2 regions of the Microbulbifer sp. CAU 1566 genome follow, and region 2 is predicted to be linked to the other one. Evidence: predicted binding sites of a transcription regulator. Region 2 holds the regulator's gene; the other holds the start of a gene.
What was found. Region 2 encodes sigma-54, which starts transcription at its own class of promoters, with help from an activator protein. Its sites were predicted from a motif close to TGGCACANNNNTTGCNNT; they were not measured.
Positions count from the first base shown of each region.

Region 1: the regulator sigma-54 is predicted to act here: its motif matches at 1,905-1,922, upstream of M0G74_RS14385 (formate/nitrite transporter family protein).

Region 1 covers NZ_JALNMG010000005.1:348,003-351,376, reverse strand. Annotated here, with positions in the region: gene M0G74_RS14390 (bifunctional protein-serine/threonine kinase/phosphatase) at 1-787, opposite strand, end outside; gene M0G74_RS14385 (formate/nitrite transporter family protein) at 828-1,676, opposite strand; gene M0G74_RS14380 (nitrate- and nitrite sensing domain-containing protein) at 2,160-3,374, shown strand, end outside.
Region 2 covers NZ_JALNMG010000001.1:326,177-329,550, forward strand. Annotated here, with positions in the region: gene lptB (LPS export ABC transporter ATP-binding protein) at 1-699, shown strand, start outside; gene M0G74_RS01455 (RNA polymerase factor sigma-54) at 932-2,407, shown strand; gene raiA (ribosome-associated translation inhibitor RaiA) at 2,575-2,868, shown strand; gene ptsN (PTS IIA-like nitrogen regulatory protein PtsN) at 2,943-3,374, shown strand, end outside.

The sequences.
Region 1 (3,374 bases), on a different contig from region 2:
TCAGCAGCGGTGGAATGGGCAAGCAGCCGGCCTGCTCGATGAGCGCGGGCACCTCTTCTGGAACCGCGGTGACCCTGACCAGTTGCACCGTAAGGTTGTCGCTACTGCCATTGGCCAGTGCGGCAGCGATCAGGGTTTTGGCGCTGGTGTCGAGGCAGCTGGACGGGTTGTCCAAGTGCTGGATCAGGGCCCGTTGCGAGAGGGACTCGTGCACGCCGTCGGTGGTGAAGATAAACAGATCGCCGGGTTCCAGAGTGAGCCTGCGGTAATCCAGTTCCAGGTGTTGTGTTACACCCAGGGCGCGGCTCAGGTAACTGTTGTGTTCGCCCAGCCACTGGCGGTGGTCGTGAGTGAGTTGTTCCAGTGAGCCGCGGCGCAAGCGGTAGATGCGCGAGTCGCCGAGGTGAAATAAATGGGCTTCGGTGCCTTTGAAAACCGCGGCACTGAAGGTGCAGACGTAGCCCTTGTCTTTATCAAAACGAAAGGGGCTCTGCTGGGTCTGGCCATAGAGCCAGGCATTGGTGGCCTTGAGCACCTGCTCGGCGGCGTTCTGTACACTCCAGCCGTCGGAGGTGCAGTAGTAATCGTCGAGAAAGCTTTTGATCGCCGTTTCACTGGCAATGGCACTGACACTGCTCGAACTGATACCGTCGGCAATCGCAACCGCCGCACCTTTCATGCCCAGTAGTGGCTCTGGTGGCAGGTAGGCACCACAGTGGTCTTGGTTTTCCGGTTTAAGGCCCGCACTGCTGTGCTGGCCGACATCCAGTAAAAGAGAATTGTTCATAAAAAATAAGCCCCGCGAGCAGCGGGGCTTTGCGTGACCATCAGGCCAGCGCTTCTTTACCCGTTGCGCTGCTCTTTGCAGTCAACTGGCGCTTGGGTGCGGTTTTGTAGTGGGTGGTGAAGAGTGTCAGGCCGGTGAAGGCGAGACCGCCGACCAGGTTACCCAGAGCTGTGGGGATTTCGTTCCAGATCAGGTAATCCATCACCGAGAAATCACCGCCCATCATAATGGCCGTGGGGAACAGGAACATATTCACCACCGAGTGCTCGAAGGCCATAAAGAAGAACAGCATGATTGGCATCCACATGGCGATGACTTTACCGCTCACATTGGTGGAGATCATTGCACCCACCACGCCCATGGATACCATCCAGTTACACAGCATGCCGCGCAGGAAAATGGTAAACCAGCCGGCTGCACCGTATTCCGCGTATCCCAGGGTGCGAGCCTCGCCTACGGAAGCGAGCTTGGCGCCGACGGCACCGGGTTCCGTGTTAAAACCCATGGTGAACACGAACGCCATCATCACCGCAACAGTCAGCGCACCGCCAAAGTTGCCCACAAACACCAGCCCCCAGTTGCGCAATATACCGCCCCAGGTGACGCCTGGGCGTCTGTCGAGCCACGCCAGCGGCGCGAGTACAAATACCCCGGTCAGCAGGTCGAAACCCATCAGGTACAACATACAGAACCCCACCGGGAACAGGATGGAACCGACGAGATGGGAGCCGGTGGCTACCGCCACCGTTACCGCAAAAACGGCGGCCAGCGCGAGAATGGCACCGGCCATATAGGCGCGAACGAGGGTGTCGCGGGTGGACATGTAAATCTTCGATTCCCCCGCATCGACCATTTTGGTCACAAATTCTGATGGAGCGAGATAAGCCATGGTGATCACCTTATTGGAAGTTGTTGGATCGGGAATCCACCTGTGCGGGATTCGCAATAAACCGAAAGCTGCGGGTCACTGAGAATTCCGAGGCACAAAAAAGCGCCCACACAGACCGGCCGCTGCCGGAAAGTGATGGACGCCTTTATCCAGTGTATTTGTTTGTAGCGGGCTTTCGCCCAGAAAGAGCTGCGCAATTCGCTGCGCAATATCTTTACACCAGAGATAAAAGCAATCTCGGTGCCAACTTTTCAATTCGGTGTGAATCGCGTGAAAGACAGGGGGCCGGTGCAGGAATATTGAGGAAGCTGGCGCACTCTTCCATTATTCGTGCACTATTTTGGTGCTGCGAAATCCGCGGTGCGCAAGAAAGTTCTCACGCCGAGCTGAGCCGCGCTATGCCGAACAAATCGTGCTGCGCTGGGCTGGAATGTTTATTGCTGAATCAAGGTTACCCATTCTGGTTTACCCGGGAGCCCCGATATGCCCAAGCACAGTGAAGATGCTGAACAGTTTCTGTTGGCCGCAAAGCGCGCAGAGATTCAGGCGCTGCAACGGCTTAGCGGAAGTTGTGAGCTGGTAACCACCGTATCCGACCTGGTGCACCAGCTACAGCGGGAGCGGGGCATCAGTAATATCTACCTGGTTTCCGCAGGTTTCAGATTCAGTGCCCTGCGTGACACCCAGGTTGAATGCTGTGGCCAAAGCGAGGTCGCCTTCCGCCGCTTGCTGCATGATCGCTATTTACAGGCAGACCGATGCCATAACCCCCAGGATATGCGCCTGCTGAACAGCATTGCCTACTCACTGCACGGCCTGGATGAACTGGTGGAATTGCGCCGGCATATTGATGCCTTTGAAGTCAGTGCCCTGGAATCCACCGATGCCTTTTGCCGGCTGATCGCCGGCCTGCTGTCGGTGGTGTTCGAGGCCGCCGATGTGGCTGATGACCCGCAGGTAACGCGATTGCTGGTCGCCCTGTTCAATTTTATGCAGGCCAAAGAATTTGCCGGACAGGAGCGCGCCTGGGGTGCGATTGGCTTTACCGGCAGCCAGTTTGACGAAAGCCTGCACCACCGTCTTTCTCACTTGCAGGCTTGCCAACTGCGCAGTCTGGAACTGTTCTCCGAATATGCCGGGGAAACTGAACTGGCGCGCTGGCTGGCCATCGAGGAGAGCCAGGAGACACGGGATTTGCAGCGCCTGCGCCTGGTCATCGCCGGTCTGAAAGACGGTGAGCCGATTGCGGCGGATATCAGTGAGGTCTGGTATCAACTGGCCACTGCGCGTATTGATTCCATGCACCGGCTGGAGGACGCCATGGCCGCGCGTTTGCTCAAGGTGAGCCGCAAACGGGTTGCCGATGCGCAGTCGGAGCTGGGGCACCACTATGCGCAGTTACAGCAGATGAAATCCGCCGACTGGAGCCGTCTACCGGCGCTGGCGGTGTTGTTTGATCCCCAGGTGCCGGGGCTTTATGGGAGCGATTCCACGGCCGGAGTGCCGCCCTTACACGGCCAGAACCTGGCGCATTCGCTCTACGGGCTGATTCGCTCCCAGGTCGCGCATATTCACCGGGTCAGTGAAGAGCTGGAGGAAACCCGCCGCGCACTCACCGAGCGGAAACTGGTAGAGCGCGCCAAGGGCGTACTGATGCGCAGGCTGCGATTGAGCGAGCAGGATGCTTATCGCACCATG
Region 2 (3,374 bases):
GCCAAGCAGTACAAAAAACGCAAAGTCGTCCAGGATGTCTCCGTGAGCGTGTCCAGTGGCCAGGTAGTTGGCCTTCTGGGGCCCAATGGCGCCGGCAAAACCACCTGTTTCTATATGATCGCCGGGCTGGTGCAGGCAGACGACGGCCAGGTGATGATCGACAGTGAAGACATCACCGGGCTGTCCATGCACGGCCGCGCCCGCAAAGGTATTGGCTACCTGCCCCAGGAAGCCTCCGTATTCCGCCGCCTGTCGGTGCAGGACAACATTCTCGCCATCCTGGAAACACGCAAGGACCTCAATCGCAGCCAGCGCAAAGAGCACCTGGAATCCCTGCTCGAAGAGTTCCATATCACGCACATCCGCGAGAGCCTCGGCATGGCGCTATCCGGCGGTGAGCGCCGCCGGGTTGAGATTGCCCGAGCCCTGGCCACCAACCCCGCCTTCGTGCTGCTGGATGAACCATTTGCCGGGGTGGACCCCATCTCCGTCAATGACATCAAACAGATCATCCGTCACCTGCGGGATCGCGGAATCGGCGTGCTCATCACCGACCACAATGTGCGCGAGACCCTGGATATCTGTGAAACCGCCTACATCGTCAGTGAGGGCCATATCATCGCCTCAGGCAACCCCAAAGACGTGGCCGAAAACAAGCAGGTGAAAGACGTCTATCTGGGACACGAATTCACCATCTGAGCACCATCACGTGTATTCATCAGCTTTTCTCACTCTTCGGCTGATGCCCATCACAATTTTGTAAAGAGTGACCAAAGGGACGAAATTTTTCGGCACACTTATTGCTTAACGTGCCTCTTGAGTTCCGTTTTGCCCCGGGGTAGTCTGCAGGAAATGAGCTTTCCGCCGCCGCTTCAAGCATCAAATTTGTCGCAGCGGCCCAACGCCAGATTTTTCTGCCGGCAAACTCCCTATGAAGCAGTCACTCCAGTTAAAACTCGGCACTCAGCTGACCATGACGCCACAGTTGCAACAGGCTATTCGCTTGCTGCAACTGTCGACGCTGGACCTGCAACAGGAAATCCAGTCCGCCCTGGATAGCAATCCGCTGCTGGAATCCGACTTCGAAGAACACACTGGCGAAGCCCCCCAGGAACAGAACACCCCCGCCACCTCCGAGCGCCAGGAGCGCGAAGCTGCCAACGCCGACAGCGTCCGCGAAGCGCAGGCCGAAGCCGGCGTGGACGGCGACTGGAACGGGGAAATTCCCGACGACCTGCCCGTCGACACCCGCTGGGACGATATCTACACCAACAGCAGCTACAGTGGCGGCGAGGCGGAAGAGTATGCGCTGGAGCAGCGCAATGCGGTCTCGGAGAGCCTGCAGGATCACCTGCTGTGGCAACTGAACCTCACCCCACTGACCGAAGGCGACAAGTTGATCGGCGAAGCCCTGATCGACGCCATTGCCCCTAACGGATTTCTGGATGCCGATCTGGATGAACTGGCCGCAGCGCTGAACGTAGAAACCGATGAAGTTCTGGCAGTACTGAAAACCATCCAGCACCTGGAACCGGTCGGATGCGGTGCCCGGGATCTGCGCGAGAGCCTGCTACTGCAACTGCGCCAGCTCCCCGAGCAGACACCCTGGCTGGCCCAAGCGCAGGCGATTGTCGGCCAACACCTGGACTTACTGGGCAAGCGGGACTTCCGCCAGCTCAGCCGCCGCACCCGCCTCAGCGAGATACAGCTGGGCGAGGTGATGCGCCTGATCCAGACACTCACGCCTTACCCGGGTGAAGCCTTCGGCGGCGAAGAGCCGCAATACGTGGTGCCGGATGTGATCGTCAGCCGCCGGGAACAGCGCTGGGTGGTGGAACTGAACCCGGAAACCACCCCCAAACTGCGCATCAACGACACATACGCGGCGCTGATCAAGCGCGCGGACAACTCCAATGAAAATAACTACCTGCGGGACAATCTGCAGGAGGCACGCTGGTTCCTGAAAAGCCTGCAGAGCCGCCATGAAACCCTGCTGAAGGTCGCCAGCTGTATCGTGGATAAACAGCGGGGGTTTTTCGAGCAGGGCCCGGAAGCCATGAAACCCATGGTACTGGCAAATATCGCCGAAACCATCGGCATGCACGAATCCACCATTTCCCGGGTCACCACGCAAAAATACATGCTTACGCCGCGCGGTGTATTCGAGCTCAAATACTTCTTCTCCAGCCATGTGAGCACCGACTCCGGTGAGGACGCCTCCTCCACCGCCATTCGCGCTCTGATTCGCAAGCTGGTGGATGCGGAGCAGCCACGCAAGCCACTGTCGGACAACAAGATCACCCAGGAGCTGGATGCCCAGGGCATCAAGGTGGCCCGCCGCACCGTGGCCAAATACCGCGAGTCCATGGGAATACCCTCCTCTAGCGAGCGAAAGCGACTGGTCTAACCAGACCAGTCACTAACTGGTGGCGCCACACCCCTCTCCCGGTCAGTTTCTGGACAACCAATGGCCAGACATTGAGTGTATCCTTCCATTCTGGCGCACTTCCTAGTAGGGTTGCCGCCCTGTGCGGGGGTGCCACCGGATGTGTTGTACCCTTTGAGGAGATTTCCATGCAGATCAATATCAGTGGCCACCATGTAGATGTTACTCCGGCCATTCGCGATTACTGCCTGACCAAACTGGACAAGCTCTCCCGCCACAATGACCTGATCACCAACGCCCAGGTCACTCTGTCCGTCGACAAACTTATCCAGAAAGCCGAGGCGCGGGTTCACGTGAACGGCAACAAGGATATTTTTGCGGATTCGGAATCTGAGGACATGTACGCAGCGATCGACTCGCTGTCCGACAAACTCGACCGACAGCTGCTGAAACACAAAGAAAAGTTACGCAGTCACCGGTAGTTTTCACTAGCCGTTAGACAACTGGCAACTTGCGGGCTCACGCCCGGCAGGTTGCGCCAGATCATTAGTAAGTTATGACACTGGAAGCATTACTCTCTCCCCGCCTAAGCCTTTGCCACCTGGCGGGGAGCAGCAAAAAAAAGCTGCTGCTCAATATCGCCCAGGCGATCTCAGAAGAATACCCCGATCTGGATTCCGACACCGTCTTCAACCAGTTGGTTGCCCGGGAGCGCCTGGGCTCCACCGGCATCGGTGAAGGCGTGGCCATTCCCCACTGTCGCCTGCCCGGCTGCGAGCGCCCGATTGGCGTCCTCTGCACCACATCGCCAGCAGTCGACTTCGATGCTATCGACCGCCAGCCCGTAGACCTGCTGTTTGCACTGCTGGTACCGGAAGACTCCGACCAGGAACACCTGGACACCCTGGCCGAGATCGCCGCCCTGTTCAGCGATAGCCGTGTGCGCGAAAAACTGCGTGAGGCCACCACCAGCGACGACCTCTACGCG